Regions from separate parts of the Pseudomonas taetrolens genome, predicted to be linked through region 2. Evidence: predicted binding sites of a transcription regulator. Region 2 holds the regulator's gene; the other holds the start of a gene.
The links. The regulator sigma-54, encoded in region 2, starts transcription at its own class of promoters, with help from an activator protein. The targets are predictions, from matches to a motif close to ANTGGCATNNANNTTGCTNT.
Positions count from the first base shown of each region.

Region 1 (8,014 bases), 710 kb from region 2:
TTACCGTTAAAAACGGTGACGAAGTGGCGTTCATTGCTGAAGTTCAGCAGGCCGGCATCTTCCTGATCAAGAACCTTGATCCAGCGTCGATGAACCACACCCTGGGCGCATTCTGCCCGAACATCCTGTTCCCGTATGCCCGTGAAACCCTGGACAGCCTGGTCACCCGCGGCTCGTTCCCTGCGTTGATGCTGGCCCCGGTGAACTTCGATGCCCTGTACGCGCAAGAGCTGCAGCGCATGCAGGAAGAAGGCGCACCGACTGTTCAATAAATAGTCGATGCACAAAAAAAGCGCCGTCAAGGCGCTTTTTTTTTGGGCGGGCGTAAGTCGCGCTCTTCTGTAGTTGCAGCCTGCGGCAGTGACTACAAAAGGAGAGGTTACTTGAAGCCCAGTTGGCGCCAGCCCTCATACACGGCGACAGCCACGGTGTTCGACAGGTTCAGGCTGCGGCAGCCTTCGCGCATCGGCAGGCGCAGGCGTTGTTCACCGGGGAGGGCGTCGAGCACCTCAGGCGGCAGACCACGGCTTTCGGGGCCGAAGATAAAAGCGTCACCTTCGGCAAAGGCGGCATCGTGGAACGGTCGCGAGCCTTTGGTCGTGAAGGCGAACAGACGCGGGTGGCCGAGGCTTTCAAGGCAGCTGGCAAGGTCGGCATGGCGCTTGAGCGGTGCATACTCGTGGTAGTCGAGTCCCGCCCGGCGCAAGCGCTTGTCGTCAAGCTCAAAGCCGATGGGCTCAATCAAATGCAGGTGGCAGCCGCTGTTGGCGCACAGCCTGATAACGTTGCCGGTATTCGGCGGAATTTCTGGTTGGAAAAGGATGACGTGAAACATGCACGGCTCCGAACTTAAAGATAGGCAGCATTCTACGCCTGAAGAGGACCCGAGACCGAAACTATGGCCACGTGTTTTAGGTTCGCTGGCGATTGTCGGTCTGATGGTGGGCATGATGATCGGGCGATTGACCCAACCCGAGCCTATTGAACTGCAACAAGTGGAGGTGCTGCCGGGGGCTTTGGTGGTGTGGTTCAGTGCTGAGCCCAAGCTCCATGGTGAGTGGGTCGACGGCACATTGGGGCTGTTGTTTGATGCACGGGCCAAGCCGCAACACGGTCAGTTCCAGCTTAACGGCAAGGCGCTGAACTGGCGGGTTCGGGGGACTGATGGCGGGTTGCTGCTGACGGTGGTGGCGGCCCGTGCCTTGCGGGGCGACTGGGCCGGCGCGCCGCAGGATGGGCGCTGGCGGTTGCAGGTGAACCTGCAAGAACAATAAAAGAGGGAATTCCGGCCTGCCTGTACCGGGTTCCCCAAAAGCGGGGTGCGCCTTGATGCAAGAGGCATCAAGGCTGCGGGTGTAAAAGTGGGGAGTCTTGACCTGCCTGTATCAAGGTCCCCTAAAGCGGTGTTGCCTGATAAGGGTTATTGCAGGGCACGTGCCAGTTTTTGATTTTTGACGGATTTTTTATCACTCATACGCAAAAGCCCCGGATTCCGGGGCTTTTGGGTTTAGGGTCATAACTTGGCTGAAAGTACTGTTCTAGAGCTTCGCACGCTAATAGTGCGTGTTGCTTGAGCGTGGTGCGTCTGCCTTAAGCCTCGTCGCTCTCATCCTCGTCGCCATCAATCTTCATTCCCAGCTCTTTGATCTTGCGGGTCAAGGTGTTGCGGCCCCAGCCCAGCAGCACGGCCGCATCACGGCGTCGGCCTGCGGTGTGCTTGAGGGCTGTCTCGATCATGATCCGCTCAAAGGTAGGTACGGCGCTGTCGAGCAGATTCGACTGGCCACGGCCAAGGGCCTGGTCGGCCCATTGGCGAAGGGCTTGTTCCCAGTTTGTAATGGGAGACGCGTCCTGTTGCAGGTTCAACAGTTCGGGTGGCAAGTCACTGATGTGCACTTCACGGCCCGAAGCCATCACCGTAATCCAGCGGCAGGTGTTTTCCAGCTGACGCACGTTGCCCGGCCACGGCAGGTTCTTCAGATACTGCTCGGTCTCGGTTTTTAACAGTTTGGGCTCGACGGACAGTTCTTGTGCAGCGCTGCTGAGGAAGTGCCGGGTCAAGGTCGGGATGTCTTCACGACGGTCCGACAGACGCGGGATATGGATGCGGATCACGTTCAGGCGATGGAACAAGTCTTCACGGAACTTGCCGGCCTGCACCAGGGTTTCGAGGTTCTGGTGCGTGGCGGCAATGATGCGCACATCGACCTTGACCGGGGTGTGCCCACCGACCCGATAGAACTCACCATCGGCCAGTACCCGCAGCAGACGGGTCTGGGTGTCAGCGGGCATGTCGCCGATTTCATCCAGGAACAACGTCCCGCCATCGGCTTGCTCGAAACGGCCGCGACGCAAGTTGGCGGCGCCAGTGAACGCGCCCTTTTCATGGCCGAACAGCTCGGACTCCATCAGGTCCTTTGGGATCGCCGCCATGTTCAAGGCAATGAACGGTGATGCCGCACGCGGGCTGTGGCGGTGCAGAGCGTGGGCGACCAGCTCTTTACCGGTGCCTGACTCGCCATTGATCAGCACGGTGATGTTGGAGTGGCTCAGGCGGCCAATGGCACGAAACACCTCTTGCATCGCCGGGGCTTCACCGATGATTTCGGGCGTGCGGGCGAGTATCGGTGTCACATCCAGGCCTTGTTGTTCCTGGGCATGCTGATTGGCACGCTTGACCAGTGACACCGCTTCATCGACATCGAACGGCTTGGGCAGGTATTCGAATGCGCCGCCCTGGTAAGACGCCACCGCGCTGTCCAGGTCCGAGTGGGCGGTCATGATGATCACCGGCAGGCGCGGGTGCTGCTCGCGAATCTTGGCCAGCAAGTCCAGGCCGCTGGAGCCGGGCATGCGAATGTCAGAAATGATCACGTCAGGCTGCTGGCGAGCCAGGCGGCTCATCACTCCATCGGCGCTGTCGAAGCTTTGTGTGGTCATGCCTTCCTGCTGCAAGGCTTTTTCCAGAACCCAACGGATTGAACGGTCGTCGTCGACGATCCACACGGTTTCACTTCGGCTCATGTCGATGCGGCTCCTTGTTCCAGTGGTAGAAAGATCGAGAAGAGTGTGTGGCCGGCGTGGCTTTCACACTCGATCAACCCCTGGTGCTGACTAATGATGTTTTGGGTGATGGCAAGGCCCAGCCCGGTGCCGTCAGGGCGGCCGCTGACCATCGGAAAAAACAGGGTGTCCTGCAGCTCGGCCGGTATGCCTGGCCCGTTATCGATGATTTCTATTTTCGTCACCAATCGATGACGAATATGGCCAATGGTGAACTGGCGCATGGCGCGGGTGCGCAGCGTGATGCGTCCCAGGCGCAGCTCGTTCTGGCTGCTGATGGCCTGCATGGCGTTACGCACGATATTGAGCACGGCCTGAATCATCTGCTCACGGTCGATCAGCAAGTCGGGCAGGCTCGGGTCGTAGTCACGCACCAGCGTGATGCTGCCTTGCGTCTCGGCTTCAACCAGATTGCACACGCGCTCGAGGACTTCGTGAACATTGGTCATGGCCAGCGAAGGCAGTTTATTTGAGCCCAGCATGCGATCGACCAGGTTACGCAGGCGGTCGGCTTCTTCGATGATGACATTGGTGTAGTCGCGCAGGCTTTCGTCGGGCAACTGCCGCGCCAGCAGCTGCGCCGCGCCGCGAATGCCACCCAACGGGTTTTTGATTTCGTGGGCCAGGCCGCGCACCAGCATCTTGCTGGTTTCCTGCTTGGACAGTTGGGCCTCTTCCTTGGTGATGCGCAGCAGTCGGTCGCGGGGGTGAACCTCGAGCAGCAACAGGGTGTTGCCATTGCTCAGGATCGGCGTTACGGCGTAATCCACTGTAAGGGATTGGCCGGTGAGCGAAGTCAGCATGGCCTCGCGCTTGGTAAACGGGTGGGCCTGCTCAACAGCCTGGCGCAATGAGTGCAGTGCTTCGGTGGACTCAGTGAACAGCTCGCTGATGAATTGCCCATGACTGCGTTGACCGCTAATGGCCAGCAGCATTTCCGCCGCAGGGTTCATGTACTCAAGCCGCAAGTCGGCATTGAGCAAAAGCGTGGCGGTGGTCAGGTTGTCGAGTAACAGACGGTGCAGGGCATCACTGATGGTCATGGGACGATCCCGGATTGCATGCGCGAGTGAGGCGCTGGTGCAAGGAAAATGCAAAAACCAAACCAAAGCTCCGAAAAGAAGCGCGAATCACCTGAAATAGGCGCCTTGAGCCCGATTTAATGGCGTCGCAGCCCCGTCATCGAGACGTTTTGAACCAAAGTGGGGTGGTCAGATAATATTTAAGCAGTGATTGCACCAATATAGTGCAAATTGGATGAAAGGTTTCAGTCGGGCTCACACGTGCGGATTGCCAGGAGCATCCACCCTGGCTCGCCTTGAATACCGCCAGGCCGCCCATAAAAAAGGCCTCCCGAAGGAAGCCTTTTTAAATCACGTCGCTTGCGCGAACGCTACTGGATCAGCAGCTGTAGTACAGCTCGTATTCCAGTGGGTGTACGAAGGTACGTACCTGGATTTCTTCTTCGCTTTTCAGGGCGATGTAGGCGTCGATGAAATCGTCGCTGAAAACGCCGCCTTTGGTCAGGAACGCACGACCTTTGTCCAGCTCTTCCAGGGCTTCTTTCAGGCTGCCGCAAACTTGTGGGATCTCTTTCGCCTCTTCAGGCGGCAGGTCGTACAGGTTTTTGTCAGCAGCGTCGCCAGGGTGGATCTTGTTCTGGATACCGTCCAGACCAGCCATCATCAGTGCTGCGAAGCACAGGTACGGGTTGGCTGCCGGATCCGGGAAGCGTGCTTCGATACGGCGCGCCTTAGGGCTGGACACGTAAGGAATACGGATCGATGCGGAACGGTTGCGAGCCGAGTAGGCCAGCATGACCGGTGCTTCGAAACCTGGTACCAGACGCTTGTAGGAGTTGGTAGCCGGGTTGGTGAAGCCGTTCAGGGCCTTACCGTGCTTGATGATGCCGCCGATGAAGTACAGAGCGGTGTCGGACAGGCCGGCATAGCCTTCGCCAGCGAAGGTGTTCTTGCCTTCCTTGGAGATGGACATGTGGACGTGCATGCCCGAGCCGTTGTCGCCGTACAGAGGCTTAGGCATGAAAGTAGCGGTACGGCCGTAAGCGTCTGCCACGTTGTGTACGCAGTATTTCAGGGTCTGAACTTCGTCAGCCTTTTTCACCAGGGTGTTGAACTGCACGCCGATTTCGTTCTGGCCAGCCGTTGCCACTTCGTGGTGGTGAACTTCGATGACCAGGCCCATCTCTTCCATGGCGTTGCACATGGAGGTACGGATTTCGTGGTCATGGTCGAACGGCGGAACCGGGAAGTAGCCGCCTTTGACGCCTGGACGGTGGCCTTTGTTGCCGCCTTCCACGTCCTGGTCGGACATCCAGGAGCCTTGTTCGGAGTAGATCTTGAACATGGAGCCGGAGATGTCGGACTTGAACTTCACTTGGTCGAAGATGAAGAACTCAGGTTCTGGACCGACGAATACGGTGTCGCCGATACCGGTGGACTTCAGGTATTCCTCGGCACGGGTAGCGATGGCGCGTGGGTCGCGGTCATAGCCTTGCATGGTCGAAGGTTCGATGATGTCGCACACCAGGATCAGCGTAGGCTGTTCGGTGAACGGGTCCAGAACGGCAGTGCTGTCGTCTGGCAGCAGGATCATGTCGGACGCTTCGATGCCTTTCCAGCCAGCAATGGAGGAGCCGTCGAACATTTTGCCGTCGGTGAAGAAGTTTTCATCGAGCGCATCACGAGCCGGCATGGTTACGTGGTGCTGAGTGCCTTTGGTGTCAGTGAAGCGCAGATCAATCCACTTGACGTCATGATCTTTGATGAGTTGAACCGACTTCGACATAGTGTCCTCCGGGGTGGCTTCGGGCTGGTAGTGGAGTAGCCCGTTAAATGTGGTTGATGCCGGCGCGAATACTCTGCCAAGGCGACCTGCCTCACAAGGGAGCAAATTGCATGCCAGTGCCCCGACTTGGGCGGAATGCCCCAATCTCAAGCGCGTTAGCGCCGCAGACTACCTATTAGCGGGATTAATCGCACCCAAATGAGGCGAAATCCACGCTTTATGTTCTATTTTGGTGCGCGAAAAACCGTTTGTACGATAACTGGTTAAACCTTGAGCAATTTCCGCTATAATCCGCGCCCCCCTTTTTTGGCAGGCTGCTCGCGCGCTGTTTTCATGAAACTAATCGTTAAAGTCTTCCCCGAAATCACGATCAAGAGCCGTCCGGTTCGGATGCGTTTCGTCCGTCAATTGGCCAAAAACATCCGTGCCGTGCTCCGCGATCTGGACCCGGCTGTGGTGGTGACAGGCGTGTGGGACAACATCGAGCTGCAAACGCGCGTGAGTGACCCCAAAGCCTTGAAGGAAATGACTGATCGCCTGAGCTGCATGCCGGGCATCGCGCATTTCCTGCAAGTCGATGAGTACCCTTTGGGCGATTTCGACGACGTCGTTGCCAAGTGCAAATTGCACTTCGGTGAAACGTTGGCGGGTAAAGTCTTTTCGGTGCGCTGCAAGCGCGCTGGCAAGCACCCGTTTTCGTCCATGGAAGTCGAAAAATACGTCGGCAGCCAGCTGCGGCGTCAGTGTGGTGCCGCCGGAATTTCGCTGAAAAACCCGGAAATTGAAGTCCGTATCGAAATTCGCGACCAACGGTTGTTTGTGATCCACAGCCAGCACGACAGCATCGGCGGTTATCCACTGGGGGCGCTTGAGCAGACCCTGGTGTTGATGTCCGGCGGCTTCGACTCGACGGTAGCGGCCTACCAGATCATGCGCCGCGGCCTGATGAGCCACTTTTGCTTCTTCAACCTCGGCGGGCGTGCCCACGAACTGGGCGTGATGGAAGTCGCGCACTATATATGGAAGAAGTACGGCAGCTCGCAGCGCGTGCTGTTTGTCAGCGTTCCGTTCGAAGAAGTTTTGGGGGAAATTCTCGGCAAAGTCGATAACAGTCATATGGGCGTCATTTTGAAGCGTATGATGTTACGCGCTGCGTCCCGTATTGCGGACCGGCTCGAAATCGATGCGCTGGTGACCGGCGAGGCGATTTCCCAGGTGTCCAGCCAGACGCTGCCCAACCTGTCGGTGATTGATTGCGTGACCGACAAACTGGTGTTGCGCCCACTGATTGCCAGCCATAAGCAGGACATCATCGACCAGGCGGTGCAAATCGGTACGGCCGATTTCGCCAAGCACATGCCTGAATATTGCGGGGTGATTTCGGTTAACCCCAAGACCCACGCAAAACGCAACCGCGTGGAGTACGAAGAACAACAGTTCGATATGGCCGTGCTTGAGCGAGCGCTTGAGCGGGCCAAACTGGTGCCGATCGATCGTGTGATCGATGAGTTGGGCCAGGACTTGCAAGTCGAAGAGGTCAGCGAGGTGCTCGCGGGTCAGATCGTGATCGACATCCGTCACCCGGATGCTCAGGAAGATCAACCGCTGGAACTGGCTGGCATCGAAGTACAAGCGTTGCCGTTCTATGCACTGAACAGCCGCTTCAAGGAACTGGATGATACCCGTCAGTACCTGTTGTATTGCGACAAAGGCGTGATGAGTCGCCTGCATGCCCACCATTTGCTCAGTGAGGGACATGCCAATGTGCGCGTTTATCGACCGAGCTAAGAGCCCGGGGCTGTATGCCTGTGGCCTGCGTCACCGGCCCCCCGACGCCGCCGTCAAGCTGTAACGGCTTTTACGGACTCTACTGTTAATCGCTGCCTGGACTCAGTCAGCACACCGAATCCTCTGATCGAGATACACAAGTGATCGAAAATCTACGTAACATCGCCATCATTGCTCACGTTGACCACGGTAAAACTACCCTGGTAGACAAACTCTTGCGTCAATCCGGCACTCTGGAGCGCAACGAGCTCAACGACGAGCGCGTGATGGACTCCAACGACCAGGAAAAAGAGCGCGGCATTACCATTCTTGCCAAGAACACCGCTATCAACTGGAACGGCTACCACATCAACAT
Region 1 is NZ_LS483370.1:4,583,056-4,591,069, reverse strand. It holds gene secB (protein-export chaperone SecB) at 1-272, shown strand, start outside; gene DQN55_RS21080 (tRNA (cytidine(34)-2'-O)-methyltransferase) at 380-835, opposite strand; gene DQN55_RS21075 (hypothetical protein) at 834-1,274, shown strand; gene ntrC (nitrogen regulation protein NR(I)) at 1,591-3,024, opposite strand; gene glnL (nitrogen regulation protein NR(II)) at 3,021-4,106, opposite strand; gene glnA (glutamate--ammonia ligase) at 4,465-5,871, opposite strand; gene thiI (tRNA uracil 4-sulfurtransferase ThiI) at 6,205-7,659, shown strand; gene typA (translational GTPase TypA) at 7,800-8,014, shown strand, end outside.
Region 1: the regulator sigma-54 is predicted to act here: its motif matches at 5,970-5,989, upstream of glnA (glutamate--ammonia ligase).

Region 2 (8,014 bases):
GATGTATCGCGGTACAGCGTACCCGTGGCACGTCCAGAGCGAACGCGGCGAAGTCAACCCGGACGGCAGCGAGGTTGAGTTGATTGACTCGGTACGCATCGCCCGGACCGACGAAAAAAAACGCACAACGGTTATTACCAGTAGCCGCATGACTGTATTCCCCCAGAAGCAATATGCGCAGACCCAGCAAGCCGTTAGAATCGACGGCGCTGGCGGCGTTACAACTGGCAAGGGAATGAAAGCATATTTGAAAGACGGCAGGATGGACCTGCTGTCCAACGTAAGAGGACAGTATGAGTCTCGTTAAAACCCTCCCTTTATTGCTCAGCCTGAGCGCAGCACTGGGAAGCGCGAGCGCCTGGGCTCTGCCGAACGATAACGAACAGCCTATCCGCATCCAGGCCAATGAAGCACAGCTGGATGACAAACAAGGCGTCGCTACCTACAAGGGTGATGTGATCATCACTCAGGGCTCGATGAAAATCACCGGCAACACCGTCACTATCACCCGCAACGCGGCGGGAGAAATTGACGTAGTGACGTCGGTGGGCAATCTTGCCTACTTCGAGCAGCTGCAAAAAGAATCTGATCCCAAACCGGTTCAGGCGTATGCCGTGACCATTCAGTACCATGCGCCGCAAAACCGCATCGTGCTGATCGACAGGGCCAAGGTCATTAACGACGGCAACACCACCGAAGGCGAGAAAATCGTCTACGACACGGTGAAACAGGTCGCCAATGCCGGTCGCGCCAATGGCAGCAGCGTCACCGCTCCACGTCCGCGCATCGACATGGTGATCCAGCCGAAGAAAAAAACCGACCAACAGAAGGCCCAGTAATGGCAACTCTGAAAGCCCAGCATTTGGCTAAAAGCTACAAGAGCCGCCAGGTGGTACGAGATGTCAGCCTGTCGATCGACAGCGGGCAAATCGTCGGCTTGCTCGGTCCTAACGGTGCGGGCAAGACCACGTGTTTCTACATGATTGTCGGCCTGGTCCAGGCCGATCAGGGTCGCGTGCTGATCGACGACCTCGACGTCAGCCATCAACCCATGCACGGTCGCGCACGTGCCGGTATCGGTTACTTGCCGCAGGAAGCTTCGATCTTTCGCAAGCTGTCGGTTGCCGACAACATCATGGCAATCCTCGAAACGCGCAAGGAGCTGGACAAGGCAGGTCGTCGCCAGGAACTGGAAAGCCTGCTGCAGGAATTCCACATCAACCACATCCGCGAAAACCTGGGCATGAGCCTGTCTGGGGGCGAACGCCGCCGGGTCGAAATTGCCCGCGCACTGGCCACTGCCCCCAAGTTCATCCTGCTCGATGAACCCTTTGCAGGCGTTGACCCCATTTCCGTAGGTGACATCAAGCAAATCATCCATCATCTGAAGGCCAAGGGTATTGGCGTGCTGATCACCGATCACAACGTCCGTGAAACCCTCGACATCTGCGAAACTGCGTATATCGTCAACGACGGTCAATTGATCGCTGAAGGTGATGCTGAAACGATTCTTGCCAACGAATTGGTGAGAGAAGTTTACCTCGGTCACGAGTTCCGCCTGTAATCGCAGGAATGGTGGAAACTCCTGGAGCGCTGACAAATAAAACATCCAACGACGTTTTATTCCACAAGCGCTCAGCCGTTTCCCGGGGCAACGGAAACTAATTAAGAACGCCCCTAGGCAAACACAGCGGTTTCAGGCATATAATTTGCTTATGTTTGGCGCTTCCGCGCCCTTGTAGTGGATGGCGCCATGTGCGCCGGCGAATAAGGTGTAAAGCCCCTGCCATGAAACCATCGCTAGTCCTGAGAATGGGCCAGCAGCTGACAATGACACCTCAGCTGCAACAAGCCATACGCCTGCTCCAATTGTCGACCCTGGACCTGCAACAGGAAATCCAGGAGGCCCTGGAATCCAATCCGATGCTCGAACGCCAGGAAGAAGGCGAAGACTTCGACAATTCGGACCCTATGGCCGACAACATCGAGCAAAAACCCAACAACGATATTCAGGAGCCTTCCTACCAGGAATCCGCCCCTACCGTGGACAACCTCGAGGAAGGCGAATGGAATGACCGCATTCCCAACGAGCTGCCTGTCGACACCGCCTGGGAAGACGTTTATCAGACCAGCGCCAGCAGCCTGCCAAGCAATGACGATGACGAGTGGGACTTCACCACCCGCACCTCTGCCGGTGAAAGCCTGCAGAGCCACTTGCTGTGGCAATTGAACCTTGTACCGATGTCCGACACTGACCGACTGATCGGTGTGACGCTCATCGACTGCATCAACAACCAGGGCTATCTCGACGAAACACTCGAAGAAATCCTCGAAGCGTTCGACCCGGAGCTGGACATCGAGCTCGATGAAATCGAAGCTGTCCTGCACCGCATCCAGCAATTCGAACCCGCCGGTATCGGTGCACGCAGCCTAGGCGAATGCCTGCTGCTGCAATTGCGTCAGCTGCCTGCCAAAACACCTTGGCTGAACGAAGCCAAGCGCCTGGTCACCGACTACATCGACCTGCTCGGCGCTCGCGACTACAGCCAGTTGATGCGTCGCATGAAGCTCAAGGAAGACGAGCTGCGCCAGGTCATCGAGCTGGTACAAAGCCTTAATCCGCGCCCGGGCTCACAAATCGAGTCCAGCGAAGCCGAGTACGTGGTACCTGACGTTATCGTGCGCAAAGATAACGAACGCTGGCTGGTGGAGCTCAACCAGGAGTCCGTGCCACGCTTGCGCGTCAACCCGCAATATGCCGGTTTCGTCCGCCGTGCCGACACCAGTGCCGACAACACGTTTATGCGCAATCAACTACAGGAAGCACGCTGGTTCATCAAAAGCCTGCAGAGCCGCAACGAAACCCTGATGAAAGTGGCGACCCAAATCGTCGAACATCAGCGCGGCTTCCTGGAGTACGGCGACGAGGCCATGAAGCCTTTGGTGCTGCATGACATTGCCGAAGCCGTAGGCATGCACGAATCCACGATCTCTCGGGTTACCACACAAAAATTCATGCATACCCCGCGCGGTATTTATGAGTTGAAGTACTTTTTCTCCAGCCATGTCAGCACTTCCGAAGGCGGCGAATGCTCGTCCACCGCGATCCGTGCCATCATCAAAAAACTGGTTGCCGCTGAAAATCAGAAAAAGCCGTTGAGTGACAGCAAGATCGCTGGTTTACTGGAGGCACAAGGTATTCAGGTCGCCCGTCGCACCGTCGCCAAGTATCGCGAATCCCTGGGAATCGCGCCTTCGAGCGAACGCAAGCGTTTGATGTAAGCCACGGGTTACAGCGTTTCAGTGGCAGGCTGCTCAGCCTGCCACTTTATGCAATGGCATCAAAAGGAGAAACTGTATGCAAGTCAACATCAGTGGACACCAACTGGAAGTCACCGAACCGCTGCGCGCTTACATCGGCGAAAAACTCGACCGACTGGAACGCCACTTCGACAAGATTACCAACGTACAGGTGACGATGGCGGTCGAAAAACTGAAACAGAAAATCGAAGCCACTCTGCATATCCATGGAGGGGAAGTCGTTGCCAATGCCGAGCATGACGACATGTATGCGGCAATTGACCTGCTCACTGACAAGCTTGATCGCCAACTGAAAAAGCATAAGGAAAAGACCCAAAGCCTGCTCCAGGGCGCGACCGGTCGTTAATACTCCCTACCCATGATTCGACTTGAAAATATCCTGACCCCCGGCCGTTCCCTCGTGAACGCGCCGGGCGGCAGTAAAAAGCGCGCACTCGAACAAATTGCCAACCTGATCAGTCGCGAAGTGCCTGATCTCGAAATGCAGGATGTTTTCGAGAGCCTTATTGCCCGTGAAAAACTCGGCTCCACCGGTTTTGGTAACGGAATTGCAATCCCCCATTGCCGCCTCAAGGGCTGCAAGTCGCCAGTCAGCGCCTTGCTGCACCTCGACGCCCCTATAGATTTCGACGCCATCGATGGCGCGCCGGTCGACCTGCTCTTCGTTTTGCTGGTACCTGAAGCGGCAACCGATGCACATCTGGAACTGCTCCGGCAGATCGCCAGCATGCTCGATCGTAAAGACGTGCGCGAGAAGCTGCGCGCCGCATCCAGCAACGAAGCGCTGTATCAGGTTGTTCTGGACGTACAGAACGGTCATTAATCATGCGCTTAGTTATTGTCAGCGGACGCTCCGGCTCCGGTAAAAGCACTGCCCTCGCCGTCCTTGAAGACAACGGTTTCTATTGCATCGACAACTTGCCTGCCGGCTTGTTGCCGGAGCTGGCGGAGCGTGCGCTGATTCACACCGAGCTGGCACAGCCGCTGGTGGCCGTATCGATTGATGCGCGAAACCTGCCGAGCCATTTATCGCGTTTTCCGCAATTGCTTGAAGAGGTGCGCAGTCGGCATATCCAGTGCGATGTGCTGTATCTGGATGCCGACGAAGAAACCTTGTTCAAGCGGTTCTCGGAAACCCGCAGACGTCACCCGCTGAGCAGTGCCAGCCGCTCTTTGGCCGAAGCGATCCGCGACGAGACGCAACTGCTGGGGCCGATTGTCGACCTTGCTGATCTCACCATCAACACCACCAACCTCAACCTGTATCAGTTGCGCGACACGATCAAGTTGCGCCTGCTGAACAAACCAGAAGCCGGTACTGCCTTTTTGGTGGAGTCGTTCGGCTTCAAGCGCGGGATGCCGGTGGACGCCGACCTGGTGTTTGATGTGCGGTGCCTGCCCAACCCGTATTGGAAACCCGAACTGCGAGAACAATCCGGGCTGGACCAGCCCGTCGTCGACTACCTGGCAGCCCAACCGGATGTCGAAGAGATGTTCCAGGACATCTCCAGCTATCTGCTCAAGTGGCTGCCGCGTTTTGCCGCCAGCAACCGCGCCTATGTCACCATTGGCATCGGCTGCACGGGCGGTCATCACCGCTCTGTCTACCTGACCGAACGACTCGGCAAGTGCCTGCAAAAAACTCTGAAGAACGTCCAGGTTCGCCACCGCGACCTTACTTGAAAGGATTTAACCCGCGATGCCTGCTCTGGAAATAGAAATCATCAACAAACTGGGCTTGCATGCTCGTGCATCCGCCAAGTTCGTGGGCATCGCCGGGAAATACCCCTGCCAGATCCAGGCAGGCCGCTCGCCGGAATCCATGGTCGACGGTAAGAGCATCATGGCAATGATGATGCTCGCTGCTGGCAAAGGGACTACCATTCATCTCAAGACTGAAGGTGAGCAAGAGCAGGAAGCGCTGGAAGCGCTGGTGACATTGATCAACAACTACTTCGATGAAGGCGAGTAATCACTGAAACGATCTCTGCAGGAGCGAGCTTGCTCGCGATGATCCCGTGCAGTGGCTGAATCGCAGTGATTTTGAAATCTGCTCGAGCAATCGAACGTCGTCCGATTGCCCGTGCAGGTTCAGATCATATAGCCGGCTTTCCCCTACCCCAATGCAGTGTCCATCACCATCATCAGACAGAACCCGACACACAACCCCAGACTGGCCAGCTTTTCGTGCCCGTTGCGACGCGACTCAGGGATGACCTCCTGAGTCACCACCAGCAACATAGCACCTGCCGCCAGGGCCAGGCCCAAGGGCAACAGCACCTGGGCAAGGTTTACCAGCCATGCGCACAGCACCGCAAACACAGGCTCAACCAGACCTGACGCCGCGCCCACCAGGAAGGCCCTCACCCGCGACATCCCTGCGCCCGCCAGAACCAACGCGATCACCAGCCCTTCCGGAACATCCTGAAGCGCAATCCCCATGGCCAGGCTATCGGCATCAGGCATGCCGCCACCCGCCGAAACCCCGACTGCCATACCTTCCGGAATGTTGTGCGCCACAATGGCAATCACGAACAACCAGATACGCGGGGCAATAACAGGTTCGCCCGGGCGACTGCTCAACCCTTGCGGTCCGGCCCCGGACACCTTGAGATCCACCAGGAACAGAAAAAACGCCCCCAGCTGGATACCCGCACTGACCAGCCCGCTTGAGGCCCAGGATGACAGCCCCAGATTTTCAGCGGCTGCAATGCCTGGAACGATCAACGAAAAGGCGGTGGCAGCCAGCATGACGCCCGCGCCGAAGCCCAGCAACGTATCGCTGACAGCCATCGGCATTTTGCGTATCACCAGCACCGGTACCGCCCCGAGTGCCGTTCCCAGCGCACAGAGCGCACCGCCCTGAAGCGCGCGCAACATCCGCGGCTCAAGATCCAGCCAGACCAGCCCCTTTGCAACCAACAAGGCCGTGCCCGCCAACAGCAAGAGCGAGCCCAGGGCATAACGAAACATCCGTACACCGCCGACCGCTAATATTTGCGTGCCCATAATCCGCCTGAATCCTTTTGAGTAGGCTTGGCTCAGGCCATCGCAGCCTGATAACGACGCGCCACTTCTGGCCAATTGATCACACTGTAGAACGCATTGATGTATTCGGGGCGACGATTTTGATAGCGCAGATAGTAGGCATGCTCCCACACATCCAACCCCAGAATCGGTGTATTACCGTTCATCAGAGGACTGTCCTGGTTGCCACTGCTTTCGATCACCAGTTTTTTTTGCGGAGTCACGCACAACCATGCCCAGCCGCTGCCAAAACGGGTCAAGGCCGCCTTGGTGAAGTTCTCCTTGAACGATTCCAGCCCACCCAGTTGCTCATCGATGGCCCTGGCCAATACGCCTTCAGGCTGCCCTCCGCCCGCAGGGCTCATGACCTCCCAAAACAGCGAATGGTTGGCATGCCCGCCACCTTGATTGATCACGGCGGCACGCAGTTGCTCGGGCAGCTGATGAACACTGGCGACCAGTTTCTCGACAGGCCATTGCGCCCACTCGGTGCCTTCGACAGCGGCATTGAGGTTATTGATATAGGTCTGATGATGCTTGGTGTAGTGAATTTCCATGGTCTGCGCATCGATATGCGGCTCAAGCGCGTCATAGGCATAAGGCAAGACTGGCAAGGTGTAAGTCATTTCAATGGACTCCCGGGTGATGGCCACTGACCGTTGAGAATTCGTGGCAGGACTGTGCCACGTTGCGTTTGAGCAAAAGACTGGTGCGCGGGTATTCGCCGTGCTCGCTGATGAAATTCAACAATTCAACATAGGTTTTGCTGCTCTGGCGCAGTGCTGCTTCACGCAATGCCGGCGCCAGTCGGGGGTTCTGAAGGGTCTGCAACAAACGCTGATGAATCGCACACAAGTACTCGACACTCTCCTCCGGCTGATTCAAGCGCAAGTGCAGATCCGCCAGGTTGTGATGGGAAATCACACACGCGGCGACGGCTTCATCGGCATCACTCCAGCGTTCGAACAGCACCTGCGCCAAAGCAAGCGCCTGCAAGTAATGTTCTCGCGCATCAACCAGCTCGCCCTCGGCGAAACAGCGATTGGCTCTTTCGATCGTGCGTTTCCAGTGTTCCATGTGCGCCTCCAAAGCAGTGTCGATGCGTTAAATACCGCCGGCTGTCAGCTTCTCGGGATCCAGCAGAACCTCAAGCTGGCTGCGTGGCAGGTCGGTGTATTCCTGGGCCACATCAATCACCGGGCGCCCTTGCTGATAGGCAGCCTTGGCAATTTCAGCGGCTTTTTGATAGCCAATGATCGGATTCAGCGCAGTCACCAGAATCGGATTGCGCGACAACGCCTCCTTGAGCTTTCCCTCGTTGACCTTGAAGCTGCTGATGGCTTTGTCGGCCAGCAGACGGCTGGCGTTGGCCAGCAACTCAATGCTGCTTAGCAGATTCTGGGCGATGACCGGCAGCATCACGTTCAACTCGAAGTTGCCCGACTGGCCGGCCACGGTAATGACCGCGTCATTACCGATAACCTGCGCTGCAACCATCGCCGTGGCTTCAGGAATCACCGGATTGACCTTGCCCGGCATGATGGAAGAGCCCGGCTGCAAGGCCTCGAGCTCGATTTCGCCCAGACCTGCCAACGGGCCGGAGTTCATCCAGCGCAGGTCGTTGGCGATCTTCATCAACGACACGGCCGTGGCCTTGAGCTGCCCC
Region 2 is NZ_LS483370.1:3,874,039-3,882,052, forward strand. It holds gene lptC (LPS export ABC transporter periplasmic protein LptC) at 1-307, shown strand, start outside; gene lptA (lipopolysaccharide transport periplasmic protein LptA) at 294-839, shown strand; gene lptB (LPS export ABC transporter ATP-binding protein) at 839-1,564, shown strand; gene DQN55_RS17985 (RNA polymerase factor sigma-54) at 1,789-3,282, shown strand; gene hpf (ribosome hibernation-promoting factor, HPF/YfiA family) at 3,359-3,667, shown strand; gene ptsN (PTS IIA-like nitrogen regulatory protein PtsN) at 3,680-4,144, shown strand; gene rapZ (RNase adapter RapZ) at 4,147-5,004, shown strand; gene DQN55_RS18005 (HPr family phosphocarrier protein) at 5,021-5,293, shown strand; gene DQN55_RS18010 (ZIP family metal transporter) at 5,437-6,330, opposite strand; gene DQN55_RS18015 (superoxide dismutase) at 6,363-6,974, opposite strand; gene DQN55_RS18020 (hypothetical protein) at 6,976-7,425, opposite strand; gene DQN55_RS18025 (class II fumarate hydratase) at 7,453-8,014, opposite strand, start outside.